Regions from separate parts of the Streptomyces sp. LE64 genome, predicted to be linked through region 3. Evidence: riboswitches for the same ligand, from Rfam matches in the RefSeq annotation. Region 3 holds a riboswitch; each other region holds the start of a gene.

Region 1 (4,355 bases), 1.8 Mb from region 3:
CGGACTGACCCCGGCGCCAGCGGCCGTTCAGAGGGGGAGCAGATCGGGGCGCTTGGCCTCGACCCGGTCGCCGGAGGACACCCCGCGCAGTCGGCGTCCGATCCAGGGCACCAGGTACTCGCGCGCCCAGTGGATGTCGTCGCGCCGTTCTTCGAGGACGCCGCGGGGCGGCAGCGGGGGCCAGGGCTGGTCGGGGTCGGCGGGCACCTGGACGTCGAGGACCTGGGCGGCGCGGAGCGCGACCCGGGTGTGCCCCTCGGGCGAGAGGTGCAGGCGGTCGGTGTCCCAGGCCCGGCGGTCCTGCACGGTCCTGAGGGACCACAGGTCGAGGACCGGGCAGTGGTAGCGGTCGGCGATGGCCCGCACATGGCCGTTGTAGGTGGCGATCTTGCCGCGGAGGCGACGGAAGACGGGGACGCCCCGGGTGTCGAACCCGGTGGTCAGCATGACCGTGCCGACGGTGGAGGCGAGGTGGGCGACGGCGCGTTCGAAGCGTTCGGCCACCTCGTCGGGATCGCTGCCGGGGCGGATGATGTCGTTGCCGCCCGCGCAGAAGGTCACCAGGTCGGGGGCGAGCTCCCGGGCCCGGGGTATCTGCTCCTCGACGATCTGGTCGAGGAGCCGCCCGCGGACGGCGAGGTTGGCGTAGCGGAAGGCGTGCTCGGGGAGCCGGTCGCCCAGGAGGACGGCCAGCCGGTCGGCCCAGCCCACGAACGATCCGTCGGGCCCGGGGTCACCGACGCCCTCCGTGAAGCTGTCGCCGAGCGCCGCGTAGGACCGGATGCCGTCAGGGGGGAGGAACGTCGACTCTGCTGTCACATCGACCCATCCTTCCTCGCCCGGCGTGACCTACGCCACCGTAACAATGCCTTCCAGGGGGTTGACGGGACGTGAGAAAGGCCATGCGGTCGACCGGCGCGACACGGGAATAGGGGGACGGCCCGGCCGCGTACAGCGCGACGCGGGGCCGCATCGGAGGATGCGGCCCCGCGTGCGGGAGCTCCCGGCGGGTCGCCGGACGGATCAGACGGAGACGCCCTTGGACCGCAGGTAGGTCAGCGGGTCGATGTCGGAGCCGTACTCCGGCGAGGTGCGGATCTCGAAGTGCAGGTGCGGCCCGGTGCTGTTGCCGGTGGAACCGGCGAGGCCGATCTGCTGGCCGCCCGAGACGGACTGTCCCGCGCTGACGCCGAGCTGCGAGAGGTGGGCGTACTGGGAGTACTTGCCGTCGGCGTGCTGGATGATCACCTGGTTGCCGTAGGCGCCCGCCCAGCCCGCCGAGACGACGGTGCCCGGGCCGACCGCCTTGAGCGGCGTGCCGGCGGGGACGCTGAAGTCGACGCCGGTGTGGTAGCCGCTGGACCACATGCTGCCGGAGGCCCGGTAGGGGGTGCCCACCCCGCTGGCGACCGGCAGGGTGAAGCCGGAAGCGTTCGCAGCGGCGGGCACCTCGGCCGCCGCGGGAGCGGCCTTCGGGGCGGCGGGCTTCGGAGCCGGTGCCTTCTCGGGGGCTGCCTGCCGGGCCTCGGGCGCCTGGGGCTGGGCGGCCTTCGGGGCCGGGGCCTCGGGCGCGGCGGCCTTCGGCGCGGCCTGCTTCGGGGCCGCGGACTGCGGGGCTGCGGCCGGGGCGCCGATGGCGAGCTCCAGACCGGGGCGGATCAGGTTCGGGTCGGCGCCGACCGCGGCCCGGTTGTCCTGGTACAGCCGCTGCCAGCCGCCGCGCACGTCCTGCTCGTCGGCGATCTTCGACAGGTGGTCGCCGATCTTCACGGAGTACGTGGTGACCTCGGCGCGGGGGGTGGCGGTCCGCTCCGCGGGGGCCTGCGGGGCGGCCGGGGCGGTGACGGCGGCGGAACCCTTGGGGGCGGGGGCGGCCTCCCCGGCCTGGGCGTGGGCCTGGGCGGCGCCCATCAGCGGAAGCGCCAGGGCGGCCGCGCCACCGGACCCGGTGAGGGCGATGGCGCGGACGAGCCGGGCGGACGTGGGACGGCGGTGCTTACCCGTCGCGGGCATGGTGCGTTCCTCTCCGGCGCCTACGAGGTGAGCTGTCGGATTCGGGCGGGAGGTGCCCGGCCGCGCTCGCGCGGCTTCACCCCGAGCCGGTCCGGTCGCCCGGACTCGGCGTACTGCGTGTGGGTTCCCCGCTCCTGCCGATGTCGGTACGACGGTGGGTGCCGGACGGTGGCAGGACTCGGCGTCCGCCCGGAGTGAGCGTGACGCTAGGCGAGCCGGAACGGCCCGGACAACCGCGAGCACGTCGATGACCAGGTATTCCTTGATCCTTGCGGGATTTCCCGGTCACCCTGCGTCGACGACGGCGGGGGCCGCGGAACTCAATTCCCGGGCTGTGGACGGCAGGCGGAGCACGGCCGGCCACCACGTTCGGTGACCTCTATGATCCCGGTCACGACCGGCTTCCCCAGGCGGCTTTATTCCCGGCCCAGTTGGGATGAGGGCCACCAAGGTTCGTGAAAGCGACAAAAATTACCATTGCAGGACATAGCGACCAGGGCTCGCCCTCCGTGTTTCACAAGAAAAGCCCATCACATCCCGATTGTCGGACGATGTGATGTCGTATCGTCTGAACCGGCCCGCCGTCCGACGGCGCCGGCGGGGGAACCGGAGGAGCCCCGTGACGCAGCAGATCCCGTCCACCGAGCCCGAACTGACCGGCGTGCGCAACTTCCGGGACCTGGGAGGACTGCCGACCGCGGACGGTCGCCGGATCCGCCACGGGGTGCTGTTCCGCAGCGGCCACCTCGCCCGCGCGACGGCACGGGACAGCCGGTACCTCGACTCGCTCGGTCTGCACACCGTCTTCGACTTCCGCAACGACGCCGACCGCGCCCTCGACGGCCACGACGTGGAGCTCCCCGGGGTGCGCCAGGTGAACATCCCGCTCAGCGACCCGGCCGACGGCGCCGCGTTCTGGCACCTGGTGCGCAACGGCGACCTCACCGAACTCCGCGCCCTGCTCGCCGGGGGGCGCGCCGTCGACCAGATGGTGACGTCCTACCGGGTCATGATCGAGCAGCGGACGGCGGAGCACGCCCGGGTGCTGCACGCGCTCGCCGAGGACAGCGTGCCGGCCCTGCTGCACTGCGCCGCGGGCAAGGACCGGGCCGGACTCACCGTGGCCGTGGCGCTGCTGGCCCTCGGGGTCGAGCGGAGCGCGATCGAGGAGGACTACCTCAAGTCCAACGCGGCGCACCGGCGGTACCGGGTGCGCCGCGACGCGGACGCCGTCGACGGCTCCGCGCCCGAGGCCATGGAGTTGCTGAGCCCCCTCTTCGACGCCCGGGTCGAGTACCTGGCGGCCGCCTTCGAGACGATCGACCGATGTTGGGGCGACACCGACACCTATCTGCGCCGGGCCCTCGGTCTCACCCCCGGGCTGCGCGAGCGGCTGCGCGGACGACTGCTCGACTGAGCCGGTACCCGGCCGCCGGCGGTGTCACTTGGCTCCGACCTCGAACAGCAGCCAGATGAAGGCGGCGACCAGGTGGCCGACCGCGACGTAGATGACCAGTCGGATCCAGATGCTCGGCGGCATCTTGTCCTCCATGCGGGGCGTGGAGGTCCGCGGGGCGACCGGAGGCGCCGCGGGGTCGGTGGGGGGTACGGGTTCGGTCATCGGAGGTCTCCCGGGGTGTGGCCGTCCGCCGGGCCGAGGCACAGCGCGGCGGTCGGACTCTGCAACAGGGTGTGCACGAAGAGGAGGTCGGTGCCGTCCTCGTCGGCGGCGCCGATCCGGTGCGGGGTCAGCGAGTCGAAGTGGGCGCTGTCACCGGGGCCGAGGAGGTGGGTGCTGTCCCCGAGCCTGAGCCGCAACCGCCCGGACAGGACGTACAGCCACTCCTCGCCCGGGTGGACCCGCACGATGTCGCCCTGGGTGCCGTACGGCACCCGGACCCGCAGGGCCTGCATCCCCCGGCCGGAGGCGCCGGCCTGCCAGTACGTCCAGCCGCCGGCCCGGGTGGGCTCCATGGTGGCGGCCTGCACCACGGCGTCGCGGTCGACGACCGTTTCGCCGAGCAGCTCGGAGACCGTGGTGCCGTACACCCGGGCGAGCGCCAGCAGCATCGGCAGGGAGGGCTGCCGTCGACCGGTCTCCAGCCGGGACAGGTGCGCCGGGGACAACCCGGCCGCGGCGGCAGCCGTCTCCAGGGTGAGCCCCGCGCCGCGCCGGAGCTCCCGCAGCCGGGGGGCGACGAGGGGGACCTCCGTCTCCGCGGCGGGGGCCGAGGCGGCGGGTGGTTCCTCGGGAGGGACGGACTCTGGGTGGCTCATGCTTCGATTGAGCCAGAAAAATGCCCCTCGGGCAAATTTCTTGCCCGAGGGGTAAAAAACCGGGA
Region 2 (4,355 bases), 560 kb from region 3:
CTCGGTAGCTCGCTGGGCTCATAACCCAGAGGTCGCAGGTTCAAATCCTGTCCCCGCTACTCCGTACGAAGGCCCGGAAGCCCTTGCTTCCGGGCCTTCGTCGTGCGCTGCCCTCACCCGTACGGCCCGTACGAGTCGCTGCCGGGCCGCACGGGGGCAAGCCTGGGACGGGCGGCGATCGGTACGCAGGCGGCGGGAGACGGTACGTGGGCCACGGAGGTGCACCGACCGAGGAGGAGACCGCGGAGGCCGGGGCCCGTGCGCGGACGGGGGCCGGCGGGCGTCATCGCCGCGCCCGCCGGGGCAACCGGGTCATCCGGGCGCTTCCGCTGCTGCTGATCGTGGCCGGGGTGTTCTACGACGAGCTGACCCCGTCCCGGATCACCGCCGCGCCCCTGTTGGCGGCGGCGCCGCTGGCCGCCGCCCCCTTCTACGGGCTGCTCGGCACGGTGGCCATCGGGCTCGCGGCCTGCGCCGCCATGCTGGGCGAGCGGTTCGAGGACGGCAACCTGGGGCGGGCCGAGTCCTTCACCGACCTGGCCACGATCGTCGTGGTGTCCGTCCTGGCCGTCGTCATCAACCGGCTCACCCACCGCAGCAGTGCCCGGCTGGCCTCGGCCCGGGAGGTCGCGGAGGCGGCCCAGCGGGCCGTGCTGCCGGAGCCCGCGGCCCGGATCGGCGGCTTCGACATCGCCGCCCGCTACGAGGCCGCGCAGGAGGACGCGTCCATCGGCGGTGACCTGTACGCGGTGCAGGACACCCCGCACGGGGTCCGGCTGGTGGTGGGTGACGTGCGGGGCAAGGGGATGGGCGCGGTGTCGGCGGTGGCGGTGCTCATCGGGGCCTTCCGGGAGGCCGCGGAGCAGGAGGTGACCCTGGAGGCGGTGGCGGGTCGGCTGGAACGCGCCCTCGCCCGGGAGGGAGTGCGCCGGCGCGAGGTCGACGACTTCGAGGGGTTCACGACCGCGGTGCTCGCCGAACTGCCGCACGGTCAGGACGTGGTGCGGATCCTCAACCGGGGGCACCCGACACCGCTGCTGCTGGTCCCGGACGGGGGGTTGACCGTGGTGTTCCCGCGCCGTCCGGCGCTGCCGTTGGGCATGCTCGACCTGGGGGTGTGGCCCGACTCCTGTGACCAGGTGGACTTCCCGCCGGGGGCGACCCTGTTGGTGTACACCGACGGACTGTCCGAGGCCCGGGACGGGCGGGGGGAGTTCTTCGATCCGGCGCGGTGGCTGCGGGGCCGGGCCTTCTCCGGTCCGGAGGAGCTGCTGGCCGCCCTCACCCAGGAGGTCGTCCGGCACACGGGCGGGGGGCCGGAGGACGACCTCGCCATGTTGGCGGTGCGGCGGCCCTGACGCCTCCGGCGGCGGGGGCGGTGCCCCGCCGTCCGGCGGCCTCCCATCAGCCCCCTCACCCCCTGTAGTCACGGCTTCGCGTTCCGATAACAACTGAGTATCCGTCAGGGAAAAAAGTGCCTCGCCGAGGAATATTGTCCGACCGTCAACTCGCCCGGATGCGCCCCTCCGTGTCCTGATAAGTCCCTGCTGTGAGCGCTAACGATCACTCGGAAGCGCTTGGAATCCGAGCCCCGGGTCTATTAACGTTCGATAACGCAGCGCGGTCGTCCCAGCCGTCACAGAGGCGGCTCCGTGCGCACGCGCCGAATCCCGCGAGGGAACCGGGGAACCACCACCTTGGGGTGAATCGGGCCGCCTTCCCGCGAAGGCGACCCGTAGGAGACCTTCCTGCTCCGAACCCGTCAGCTAACCCGGTAGGCGAGAAGGAAGGAAGGAGTACGCCTCAGTGGCGTCCAATCGGCCTGCCCCCGAAGCCCCTCACGCGTCCACGACCGTCGAGGACGGGACCCATTCCCCCTACCAGCGGGTGTACGGCCCCGAGGTCACCGAGGGCGAGGCGCGGGAGGTCTGGAACCCCACCGCCGACACCGTCCGTCCGGTGCGCGGTCGCCACCGCGTCGCCAAGCAGCGCGGCGGGCTCGCCCGCAGCTCCACGGTCCTGGGCGTCGGCGTCATCGCCGCGGTCGGCGCGGGCGGCATCGCCACCGCGCAGGGCGGCAAGCCCCCCATCAAGATTTCGATGCCCGACCTCGACCTCGGCTCGATCATGCCCGGGGACTCCGCCGAGGAGCCCCAGCAGAAGGCCGCCGCCACCCCCGCCGTGGCCCCCCTGACCGGTGCCGGCGTCACCACCGCCGACGCCGCCCGGGGCGCCACCGACGCGGGCGAGGCCCTGCGCACCCGCATCCTCCAGCAGGCCGAGCAGCAGCAGGACCAGGCCGAGGCCGCGGCCCGCGCCGCAGCCGAGAAGGCCGCCGTGAAGAAGGCCGCCGAAGCCGCCGCCGAGGCGGAGGCCAAGGCCGAGGCCAAGGCCAAGGCGGAAGCGAAGGCCAAGGCGGAGGCCAAGGCGGAGGCGGAGCGCAAGAAGGCGGCGGCCGAGGCGGCGGCCAAGGCCGCGCAGGCCGAGAAGGAGCGCCTCGCGAAGCTCGCCAAGAGCTTCACGCTCCCCCTCTCCTCCTACACGCTGACCTCCTCCTACGGGCAGTCCGGTGCGATGTGGTCCTCCGGCGCCCACACCGGCCTCGACTTCGCGGCCGGCGCCGGCACCCCGCTGAAGGCCATCGGCAGCGGCACCATCACCCAGGCCGGTTGGTCCGGCTCGTACGGCTACCGCACGGTCCTCACCCTCGACGACGGCACCGAACTCTGGTACGCCCACCAGTCGTCCATCAGCGTGAGCGTCGGCCAGAAGGTCACCACCGGCCAGTTCATCGGCTCGGTGGGCTCCACCGGCAAGAGCACCGGCGCCCACCTGCACCTGGAGGTCCACCCCGGCGGCGGCGCCGCCGTCGACCCGGCCGCGTTCCTGCGCGGCAAGGGCCTCAGCCTCTGACCCTCCCGGGTCCGAGGCCCCCCGTACCCACCCGTCACCCCCACAGGCGCCCGGCGCACCTCCGCACGCGGTCGTGCGCCCGGTTCCGCGACGGGTGTCCCCCCACACCGCGAGAGCGCCGGCGGACCGGGTTCGTCCCCTCGACGCACCAGGTCCGCCGGTCCGGGGAAGGCGTTGCCGGCCAGGGGTGTTGACTAGCACCATGACCACTCTGCGCCCGCTCGGTCCGTCCGGCCTCGACGTCTTCCCGCTCGCCCTCGGCGGCAACGTCTTCGGCTGGACCGCGGACACCTCCCAGACCTTCGCCGTGCTCGACGCCTACGCCGACGCGGGCGGCAACTTCCTCGACACCGCCGACGTCTACTCCGCCTGGGCGGACGGCAACCGGGGCGGCGAGTCCGAAACCCTGATCGGTCGGTGGATGGCCGCCCGCGGCAACCGCGCGGACGTCGTCGTCGCCACCAAGGTCGGCTCCCACCCCGACTACAAGGGCCTCTCCGCCACCACCGTCAAGGCCGCCGCGGACGCCTCCCTCACCCGGCTCGGCACCGACTACATCGACCTGTACTACACCCACTTCGACGATGTGACCGTGCCGGTGGAGGAGATCGTCGGCGCCCTGGACGACCTGGTCCGCGCCGGCAAGGTCCGGGCCGTCGCCGCCTCCAACATCAGCCCCGAACGGCTCCAGGAATCACTGGACTTCTCGGACCGCGAGGGACTGGCCCGCTACGCGGTCCTCCAGCCCGAGTACAACCTCGTCGCCCGCGACAGCTACGAGGGCCCCCTCCAGCAGGTCGCCTCCCGCAACGGGCTCGCGGCCGTGCCCTACTTCTCGCTCGCCTCGGGCTTCCTCACCGGCAAGTACCGGCCCGGCACCCCCGTCGACAGCGCCCGCTCCGGTTCGGCCTCCCGCCACCTCGCCACCGACCGCGGCCGGCGGGTGCTCGCCGCCCTCGACGCGGTCGCCGCGGAGCGGGGCGCCGAGCCCGCCACCATCGCCCTCGCCTGGCTGGCCGCCCGCCCCACGATCGCCGCCCCGCTGGCGAGCGCCCGCACCCCCGAGCAGCTCACCGCCCTCCTCGCGGTGGCGGAGCTGGAACTCACGGACGCCGAACTCTCCCTGCTCACCGAGGCGTCCGCCTGACGCCCGCCCGGGTCCCGGGCCGCTCGCGGTCCGGGACCCGGAGCGGGTAGGGCCTTCCCCTCCACCGGCTCCCGCCACTGCGGGGCCCGGCCGTGGCCGAAGAAGCCCCGCTCAGGACGGAGTCGGGTCAGCCCTGCCCCTCGGCCGGCCGGCCGAGGGCGGTGCCCGGCGCCGGCACGGGCGCCCAGGGGGACGGTGGCCCGTAACCGGGGTGCCCGTGGGGGAACGGCGCGCCGTAGCCGTACGCGGGCGGGGGCAGTACCGACCAGGGCGCGGTGAGCAGGGCGCCGTGCAC
Region 3 (4,355 bases):
GGCATCCCCGGCGAGCGCAAGGCCGAGTTGATGACCCACCTGCTCAACATCGACCCGCCCGACCACACCAGGTTGCGGCGCCTGGTCTCCAAGGCGTTCACCCCGCGCCGGGTGGCCGCGTTCGCACCCCGGGTACAGCAGTTGACGGACCGCTTCATCGACGACTTCGCCGCCCGCGGCGAGGCCGACCTCATCCACGAGTTCGCCTTCCCGCTGCCCATCTACGCCATTTGCGATCTGCTGGGGGTGCCCGCCGAGGACCAGGACGACTTCCGCGACTGGGCCGGGATGATGATCCGGCACGGCGGGGGCCCGCGGGGCGGGGTCGCGCGCAGCGTGAAGAAGATGCGCGGCTACCTGGTGGACCTGATCCACCGCAAGCGGGCCGACCCGGGCGAGGACCTGATCTCGGGGCTGATCCGGGCGTCCGACCACGGCGAGCACCTCACCGAGGGCGAGGCCGCGGCGATGGCGTTCATCCTCCTGTTCGCGGGGTTCGAAACGACCGTCAACCTGATCGGCAACGGCACGTTCGCCCTGCTCACCCACCCCGAACAGCGCGCGCTGCTGCAAGGGTCGCTGAACGACGGGACCGCCGGGAGCACCGGGCTGTTGACCACTGCGGTGGAGGAACTGCTGCGCTACGACGGCCCCGTGGAGATGGCCACCTGGCGGTTCGCCACCGAGCCGCTGCGGCTGGGCGGGCAGGACGTCGAGCGGGGGGACCCGGTGCTGGTGGTGCTGGCCGCGGCCGATCGCGACCCGGCCCGCTTCGACCGCCCCGACCACCTCGACCTGACCCGCCGCGACAATCCGCACCTGGGCTACGGCCACGGCATCCACTACTGCCTGGGCGCTCCGTTGGCCCGTCTGGAGGGGCAGACCGCGCTGGCCACCCTGCTACGCCGGTTGCCGGACCTCGAACTGGCCGCGGCTCCGGAGGAACTGCGCTGGCGCGGGGGTCTGATCATGCGCGGGCTACGGACGTTGCCGGTCCGGTTCACCCCGCGCTGAGGCGGCATTCCGCCCGACGGGGTGCACTCCGGTGGGTATCCGTCGGTGTTCCGCACCGGGTGCATAACGGTCGGGAACGGCGCCAACCGCCTCGCCTACGTGTCAACCCGCTTGTTGACCAGGGAAGTTGGCGCCCGGTGGCCGGTGGGTCGGGTCATCCCCCAGATAGGGGAGGGGGGCGAGTTCCGTGACGAGTGGTGTTGATGTGACATCACATCCGTGATGTTCGCGTGATCTGTGCTGCATTAACTTGTGACAAGCGTTCGACTCCGGTTACGTTCACGACGACTTCGGCGGCCTCCAACCGCCGCGGGTCGGTCCCCGTTGTCGCACGAAAGGCCACCGCATGCTCTCCGGGAACGGTCGTCATCGACGCCCCCGTCAGGCCCCCGCTCTGGTCGTCGCGGCAGGGGTCACCAGCTCCGCGATCGCCCTGCCGCTGCTGGGCGCCACGGGCGCGAGCGCGGCGGAGGCCGCGACCTGGGACCGGCTGGCGGAGTGCGAGAGCGGCGGTGCCTGGAGCGCCAACGACGGCAACGGTTTCTACGGTGGGCTCCAGATCGGCCAGGAGGCCTGGGAGAAGCACGGCGGCCTCTCCTACGCGGTCAGCCCCGACCAGGCCAGCCGCTCCCAGCAGATCGCGGTCGGCGAGCGCATCCTCGCCGCGCAGGGACCCGCCGCATGGCCGGGTTGCAGCGCGGCCGTGGGGCTCGACAAGGGCGGCCCGGCGGCCGAAGTGGACCCGGGCGGTCCGGTGCAGCCCGGCAAGAAGAGCGGCAGCGTCTCCGACGGGGTGTCGGCCGGAGTGACCTCGGGCAAGACGGACGCCTCCCTCTCCACCGCCGACCGGCCGAAGCCGGAGAACGAGTCCGGTGCGTCCAAGGCGCCCACCACCGACCCCTCGGAGGTGCCGAGCTCCTCGGGCACCACCCCCTCGTCGCCGGCCTCGCCCTCCGACTCCCCGTCGTCCCCGTCGTCCTCGCCGGACGAGGGCTCCTCCGAGACCCCCGGCTCCTCGCCGTCGACCGATCCGACCGCTCCGTCCTCGCCCGGTACGGAGAGTCCCGGTCAGACCCCGGGCGAGGGCACCGGAACCGAGTCCGGCGAGCCGGGTGCGACGCCCTCGACCGAACCGTCCGGCACCACCGGCGCCACCGGCGCCACCGAAGCGGGCACGGCGGAGGCCGAAGCCGAGGCCGGCACCGGCCGCCACCGGGGCGAGGCGGCGACCGAGGAGGCCACCGCCTCCCGGAGCGAGGAGAGCATCGGCAAGCACGCCTCCCGCAGCACGGAACGGGAGGCGCTGGACGCCTCGTACACCGTCAAGTCCGGTGACAACCTGTCGGCCATCGCCGACTCCCAGGGCGTCGAAGGGGGTTGGGCCGCGCTCTACGACGGCAACAAGGACACCGTGGGGGGCGACCCGCACCACATCGTGCCCGGTCAGAGCCTCGACCTGGCGCCCGAAAAGCCCGAGAAGAAGCAGTAGTTCGACACCTAATGTCCTAATTTGGCGCGTGGGGTGGAAGTGAGACATGGGTCTCATCGGACGTCCATGGCTTTGAGTTTCACCCCCGCCCATGCATACGGTCAGTGCCGTTCGCTGATGCGGACACCGATCGCCGTCACGCCGAATCCTGCCGACGGTGGCTCGGGACCAGTCGTCGCGTGAAGCGCCGTTGGCAGGAGCGGGGGAACCAAGGTAAGCGCCGAACGGGCCGGCCTCGGGAGTCGAAACGGGACTCCCGACGGGCCACCGGACGGCTAGGGGTGGAGCCGCGCGTCAGGCGCGGCCGGGCACTCACTCGGCCCGAACCCGACAGCTCACCTCGTAGGCGTCGGTGAGGGGATGACTCATGCTGTTCTCCGGCAAGGGCAAGCACCGCAAGCCCGGCAAGGCCACCCGAATCGTCACCGTCGCGGGTGTGACCGGTGCGGCCGTGGCCGCCCCGCTGATGACGGCGACCAGCGCGTCGGCCGCCACCGCCGCCGAGTGGGACCGCGTCGCCCAGTGCGAGTCGGGCGGCAACTGGTCCATCAACACCGGCAACGGTTACTACGGCGGCCTCCAGTTCTCCGCCTCCACCTGGGCCGCCTTCGGCGGCACCAAGTACGCGCCCACCGCCAACCTGGCCTCCAAGGCGCAGCAGATCGAGATAGCCGAGAAGGTCCTCGCGGGTCAGGGCAAGGGCGCCTGGCCGAGCTGCGGCGTCGGCCTGTCCAACGCCCCCTACGGCGGCGGCGCCGCCGTGCCCCAGCAGCAGGCCGCCCCCAAGCCCCAGCCGCAGCAGACCGCGCCGCAGCAGCAGGCCGCCCCCAAGCAGCAGACCGAGCAGCGCGCCGCCCGCACCCAGGACCGCGCCCCGGCGGCCCAGCCCGCGCAGCCGGCCCAGCAGGCGAAGCCCGCCGCTCCGGCCAAGACGGTCCAGACCCCGACCGGCAAGAAGGTGCAGAAGGGCGACGGCGAGTACAAGGTCGTCCAGGGCGACAGCCTGAGCGCCATCGCCGAGGCCGAGGGCGTCAAGGGCGGCTGGCAGCGGCTGTTCGAGCTGAACGACGACATCATCGACGACGCCGACTTCATCTACCCGGGTCAGCAGCTCCACCTCTCCTGACCCCGCGCCGGGGACCCGCTCCCGCCGCCGCGCCGCCCCATCGGTGCGCGCGCCGGGCGCCGGGCACGCCCCGGTCGTTCGGACCACCCCAGGCTCCGGCCCGCCCCGGCCGCGAGCCGCACCCCCCGGTCGAGCCGCGCCCCGGCCCGACCGGGACCCGTCCCCTCGGGTCAGTCCGCCCCGGTGCACGATCCCCGCGCCGGGGCGGAGGTGTGTCCGGGAGCCCCCGGAAATCCGACACGCCCGGGGCTCAAGTGAAGCCCCGGGCACCCATTTGTTTGCGGACGGAACAATTTGGTTTCCGTTTGTCCACAGGGCGGGCGGCCGAGTGGCCGACCTCCCCGGGGCCGTTAGGCTCAGGGGCGGCGGGACCACCGGCCCCGCATACTCGCGTCACATCCCAGAAGGAGATGCTCGTGCCGTCCATCGACGTCGTCGTAGCCCGGGAAATCCTGGACTCCCGAGGCAATCCCACGGTCGAGGTCGAGGTCGGCCTCGACGACGGCAGCACCGGCCGTGCCGCCGTTCCGTCCGGCGCCTCCACGGGCGCCTTCGAGGCCCTCGAACTGCGGGACGGCGACGCCAACCGCTACGGCGGCAAGGGCGTCGAGAAGGCCGTCCTCGCGGTCATCGAGCAGATCGGTCCGGAGCTCGTCGGCTACGACGCCACCGAGCAGCGCCTGATCGACCAGGCGATGTTCGACCTGGACGCCACCCCGGACAAGT
Region 4 (4,355 bases), 1.2 Mb from region 3:
CTGGGTGCGCACGGCGGCGAGGAGGTCGTCCTGGCCTCGGAGGCGGAGGGTGCGGACGCCGCACTGGACCGACTGGCGAAGTTGGTGGCCGAAGGGCTGGAGGAGTTGCCCGAGACGGTGTGAGCCGGGCGGGTGGGCCCGCCGTCACGGGCCGCTCCCGGCGGGGCGGAGCGGCCTCTCGGTGACCGGACCCACGGGAGGCGGTCCGACCGGCGCCCGTCGTGGTGCGCCGGGGCCGTTCCGGGGAGGACGCCTCCCCCGCATTCGGCCCGCATCGCTTCACGGGAATTCACGAAATCCCGCACCGCACCACGTGGCCCACGGATCGCTTTCCGTCACGCCGACGGACGCATCGGCCCGATCGTCAGAGAATTCACTTCCCTCGCCTTCGGCACGCACGGCACCGAAATGAAGAGCGAATTCCTACGACAATCCCGCCTCCTCCTTTTCTACCGTCCCCGTGTTACCGGGACGCACCCGCCGTGTTGACGGAATGTTTCCCCGCCCGTGTGCCGGCCGTCGCCGCGTCGTCCCCCGGCCGGTGCGGGAACCGGCGGCGACGGGCCACCATCGCGCCGATCTCGCGCTCGGTGTGGGCGGCCATCAGGGTGCCGGCGCGTTCCGCGTCCCCGCGGGCCACCGCGTCCACGAGGACCCCGTGCTCCACCCACTGCTCGGCCGGCCGCGCCGCCGGCTCGACGGTGTACATCCAGGTGATCTTGTGCCGGAGCTGGGTGAGCATCGCGGTGAGCCCCTGGCCGCCCGACGCCTGGTCCAAGGTCTCGTGGAACCAGGTGCCCAGCGAGCGGAGTTCCTCGCCCGTGCCGTTCTCGGCCCGCTCCCGCCCCAGCCGCACCAGACCGCGCAGCACCTTCAGGTGGGCGTCGGTGCGCCGCTCGGCGGCCCGGGACGCCCCCAGCGGCTCCAGCAGCCGGCGCACCTCCAGCAGATCGGCCGCCTCCCGTTCGGTCGGCCGGGCGACGCAGGCCCCGGCGTGCCGACGGGTGACCACGAACCCCTCGGCCTCCAGGGTGCGCAGCGCCTCGCGCACCGGCACCCGGGAAACGCCGTAGCGACGGGCCAGCACTTCCTCGGTGAGGCGGCTCCCGCATTCCAGGACACCGCTGACGATGTCATCCCGAATGGCCGAGCACACCGCCGTGGCGGGAATACTCACGATCGGACCTCCGCTTTATGTCCGCACACCGCGGTCGATCGACTCTGATTCGATGACTCTATTGCAGTACACGGAATTTTCCGACCCGTACGGGAATTCCGCACACCGATGGGACGGCCGCCACGTATCGAACAGACGGACCGGCGGGGGGCCCGGACGTGCGGAAGGGCCCCGGCGGGTGGCCGGGGCCCTTCGGTGTTCACGGTGTCGACGGAACGTTCCGCCGGAGCGGGTGGGTCAGAGGTTGACCCCGTGGCTGCGGAGGTAGGCCAGGGGGTCGAGGTCGGAACCGTAGTCGGCGCCGGTCCGGGCCTCGAAGTGCAGGTGCGAGCCGGTGACGTTGCCGGTGGCCCCGGCCAGTCCGATCTGCTGCCCGGTGGTGACGGCCTGGCCCGCGAAGACGGCCACCGACGAGAGGTGGGCGTACTGCGTGTAGGTGCCGTCGTGCATCTTGATGACGACGTTGTTGCCGTACGCGCCGGCCCAGCCGGCTTCGACGACGGTGCCGTAGCCCACGGACTGGACCGGGGTGCCGGTGCTGGCGTGGAAGTCGATGCCGGTGTGGGTGCCGGAGGACCAGATGTTGCCGCCCGCTCCGTAGGACGTGGAGACGTAGCTGCCGGCGATCGGACTCACGTAGGTGTTGAGGCGCTTGCGCTCGGCCTCGCGGGCGGCGCGCTCCTGGGCCTCGCGCTCCTTCGCCGCCTCGGCCTCGGCCTGCCGCTTCTGCTCGGCGGCCCGCAGCTTGGCCTCCGCCTCGGCCAGTTCCATGGCGGCGGCCTCGTCGGCGGCGATCTGCTGGGCGGCGGCCTGGGCGTCGATCTCGTCGGCGACGGCGTCGCCGATGGACACCGTCTTGGTGAGGCCCGTGTCCTCCAGCGGGGACGGCTCCTGGGCGGCCAGGGCCGGTGAAGCGAGGGTACCGATGACACCGGTCGTGGTGAGGGTGGCGACGCCGGCGACGTTCGCGGTGGTCCGCGAGATGCGCGTGGGGCGACGGTGCTTACCGGTGGCACGGGTGAACGCCATGAAGTGGCTGTCCTTTCCTTCCCTCTCGCCTACCGGGTTAGCTGACGGGTTCGGAGCAGGAAGGTCTCCTACGGGCCCCCTCCGCGTGGCGACGGGCGTCCGATTCACCCCAGGGACGGATCGGGTCCCCGGCTCCCCTGGCTCGCACCGTACGGGGACTCGGCGATGACTGTCCGGTGCCGCGACTGCGGCGTACCGCACGACGGACAGCCGCCCCGACGCTACGGGGAGGATCTTCGGTACGACAAACGGAACGGCCGTTTTGTAGCGCACGCCACACCGCGGACCGCAACCTCCCGCCCTTTCGGGACATCCGTCCCACACCGCACTCCTGACGGAACGACAAGACGGGCCCCCTCGCGGGGTACGGTCCCGAGCGCGTCGCGCCGGTACGGCCATGGCCCCTGCCGTCCGGTGTCCGCGGCGCGCGGAGACGGCGGACGGGCGGGAATCCGCCTTCGCCCGGTACCGCCTGAGCCGCCATCCGCTCGGTCACCGGCTGCGCCCGCCGTTCGACGCCGCCCCCGCCCGGGTGGTCGTCACCGCACCGAGCAACTGCCGAGCGAGCGTTGAGCCGCCGTGCGGGCCCGCGGGCCTCAAGGGTCCGCGGGCCCGCACGCGGTCAGCCGGTGACGACCGTGACCTCGCCGATGCCCAGGGCGCGCACGGGCTCCTCGATCTGCGCCGCGTCACCCACCAGGACCGTCACCAGCCGGTCCACCGGGAAGGCGTTCACCGCGGCCGCCGTCGCCTCCACGGTGCCGGTGGCAGCCAGGCGCTGGTACAGCTGCCCCTGGTAGTCGTCGGGGAGCCCCTGCTCGACCTGGTCGGCGAGGGTGCCCGCGACGGCCGCGGCCGTCTCGTACTTCAACGGGGCGACCCCCACCAGGTTCTGCACGGCCACGTCCCGCTCCGCGTCCGTGAGCCCTTCCGCGGCGAGGGTGCGCAACACCGTCCACAGGTCCGTCAGCGCGGGCCCGGTGGACTCGGTGTCGACGGAGCCGGAGATGGCGAGCATCGCCGCCCCGGTGCCCTCCGAGGTGGAGCGCAGCACCTGGCCGAAGGCCCGCACCCCGTAGGTGTAGCCCTTCTCCTCGCGCAGCACGCGGTCCAGCCGCGAGGTGAGGGTGCCGCCCAGGCAGTAGGTGCCCAGCACCTGCGCGGGCCACACCCGGTCGTGCCGGTCGGCCCCGATCCGACCGATGAGCAGCTGCGTCTGCACCGCGCCGGGGCGGTCCACGATGAACACCCGCCCGGTGTCGTCGGCGGTCACCGGCGGAACGACCCGGGGGGCCGAGGGACTGCCGGTCCAGGCGCCGAGGGTGTCGGCGAGGAGTCCCTCCACGTCCAGGCCGGCGAGGTCGCCGACGACGACGGCCGTGGTGGTGGCGGGGCGCACGTGCTTCTCGTAGAAGGCGCGGACGGCCGCCGCGTCGATCGCCGCCACGGTCTCCTCGGTGCCCTGGCGCGGCCGGGACATCCGCGCCTCGGCGGGGAAGAGCTGGCGGTACAGCTCCTTGGCCGCGCGGCGGGACGGGTTGGCGGCCTCGTGCGGAATCTCGTCGAGGCGGTTGCGGACCAGCCGCTCGACCTCGCTGTCGGCGAAGGCCGGGGCGCGCAGGGCGTCGGCGAGGAGCCCGAGGGCCTTCGCCAGCCGGGAGGCGGGCACTTCGAGGGAGATCCGCACGCAGGGGTGGTCGGCGTGGGCGTCCAGGGTGGCGCCGCAGCGCTCCAGCTCGGCGGCGAACTCCTCGGCGGAGTGCTTGTCGGTGCCCTCGGAGAACGCCCGGGCCATGATGGTGGCGACGCCGTCGAGGCCGGCCGGTTCGGCGTCCAGCGGGCTGTCCAGCAGGACCTCCACGGCGACGACCTGCTGGCCCGGACGGTCGCAGCGCAGCACGGTCAGACCGTTGCCGAGGGTGTGCCGGGTGGGCTCGGGGAAGGCCCAGGGGCGGGCCGTGCCGGCCTGCGGCCGGGGGTGGAAGTCCATGGTCACGGTGGGTTCGGCGGTGGTCACTTGGCCGCCTCCTCGTCTGCGTTCTCGTCGGCGTCGGCCTGCGGCTGCTCCAGCGGTTCGTAGACGAGCACCGCGCGGTTGTCGGGCCGCAGTCGCGCCGCGGCCACCTCCCGCACCTCCTCCGCGGTGACG

Evidence for each region. A riboswitch is a leader RNA that binds a small molecule or an ion and turns the genes downstream of it on or off. The one in region 3 is predicted to bind cyclic di-AMP.
Region 1: linked by a shared signal. The riboswitch ahead of ACSMX9_RS26215 (M23 family metallopeptidase) and the one ahead of ACSMX9_RS18230 (LysM peptidoglycan-binding domain-containing protein) in region 3 are both predicted to bind cyclic di-AMP.
Region 2: linked by a shared signal. The riboswitch ahead of ACSMX9_RS15695 (M23 family metallopeptidase) and the one ahead of ACSMX9_RS18230 (LysM peptidoglycan-binding domain-containing protein) in region 3 are both predicted to bind cyclic di-AMP.
Region 4: linked by a shared signal. The riboswitch ahead of ACSMX9_RS23610 (M23 family metallopeptidase) and the one ahead of ACSMX9_RS18230 (LysM peptidoglycan-binding domain-containing protein) in region 3 are both predicted to bind cyclic di-AMP.

Annotation. Positions count from the first base shown of each region.
Region 1 is NZ_CP199708.1:5,865,055-5,869,409, reverse strand. Features, by position in the region: gene ACSMX9_RS26225 (STM4011 family radical SAM protein) at 1-8, shown strand, start outside; gene ACSMX9_RS26220 (SGNH/GDSL hydrolase family protein) at 28-819, opposite strand; gene ACSMX9_RS26215 (M23 family metallopeptidase) at 1,024-2,013, opposite strand; cyclic di-AMP (ydaO/yuaA leader) riboswitch at 2,016-2,134, opposite strand; gene ACSMX9_RS26210 (tyrosine-protein phosphatase) at 2,633-3,430, shown strand; gene ACSMX9_RS26205 (DUF6126 family protein) at 3,455-3,634, opposite strand; gene ACSMX9_RS26200 (helix-turn-helix domain-containing protein) at 3,631-4,290, opposite strand.
Region 2 is NZ_CP199708.1:3,458,609-3,462,963, forward strand. Features, by position in the region: tRNA gene ACSMX9_RS15685 (tRNA-Met) at 1-59, shown strand, start outside; gene ACSMX9_RS15690 (PP2C family protein-serine/threonine phosphatase) at 207-1,358, shown strand; cyclic di-AMP (ydaO/yuaA leader) riboswitch at 1,652-1,796, shown strand; gene ACSMX9_RS15695 (M23 family metallopeptidase) at 1,807-2,913, shown strand; gene ACSMX9_RS15700 (aldo/keto reductase) at 3,116-4,060, shown strand; gene ACSMX9_RS15705 (PrsW family intramembrane metalloprotease) at 4,188-4,355, opposite strand, start outside.
Region 3 is NZ_CP199708.1:4,017,953-4,022,307, forward strand. Features, by position in the region: gene ACSMX9_RS18220 (cytochrome P450 family protein) at 1-1,014, shown strand, start outside; gene ACSMX9_RS18225 (transglycosylase family protein) at 1,361-2,503, shown strand; cyclic di-AMP (ydaO/yuaA leader) riboswitch at 2,679-2,867, shown strand; gene ACSMX9_RS18230 (LysM peptidoglycan-binding domain-containing protein) at 2,871-3,629, shown strand; gene eno (phosphopyruvate hydratase) at 4,046-4,355, shown strand, end outside.
Region 4 is NZ_CP199708.1:5,219,005-5,223,359, reverse strand. Features, by position in the region: gene ACSMX9_RS23620 (HPr family phosphocarrier protein) at 1-123, shown strand, start outside; gene ACSMX9_RS23615 (GntR family transcriptional regulator) at 464-1,177, opposite strand; gene ACSMX9_RS23610 (M23 family metallopeptidase) at 1,415-2,206, opposite strand; cyclic di-AMP (ydaO/yuaA leader) riboswitch at 2,218-2,381, opposite strand; gene ACSMX9_RS23605 (M16 family metallopeptidase) at 2,829-4,196, opposite strand; gene ACSMX9_RS23600 (M16 family metallopeptidase) at 4,220-4,355, opposite strand, start outside.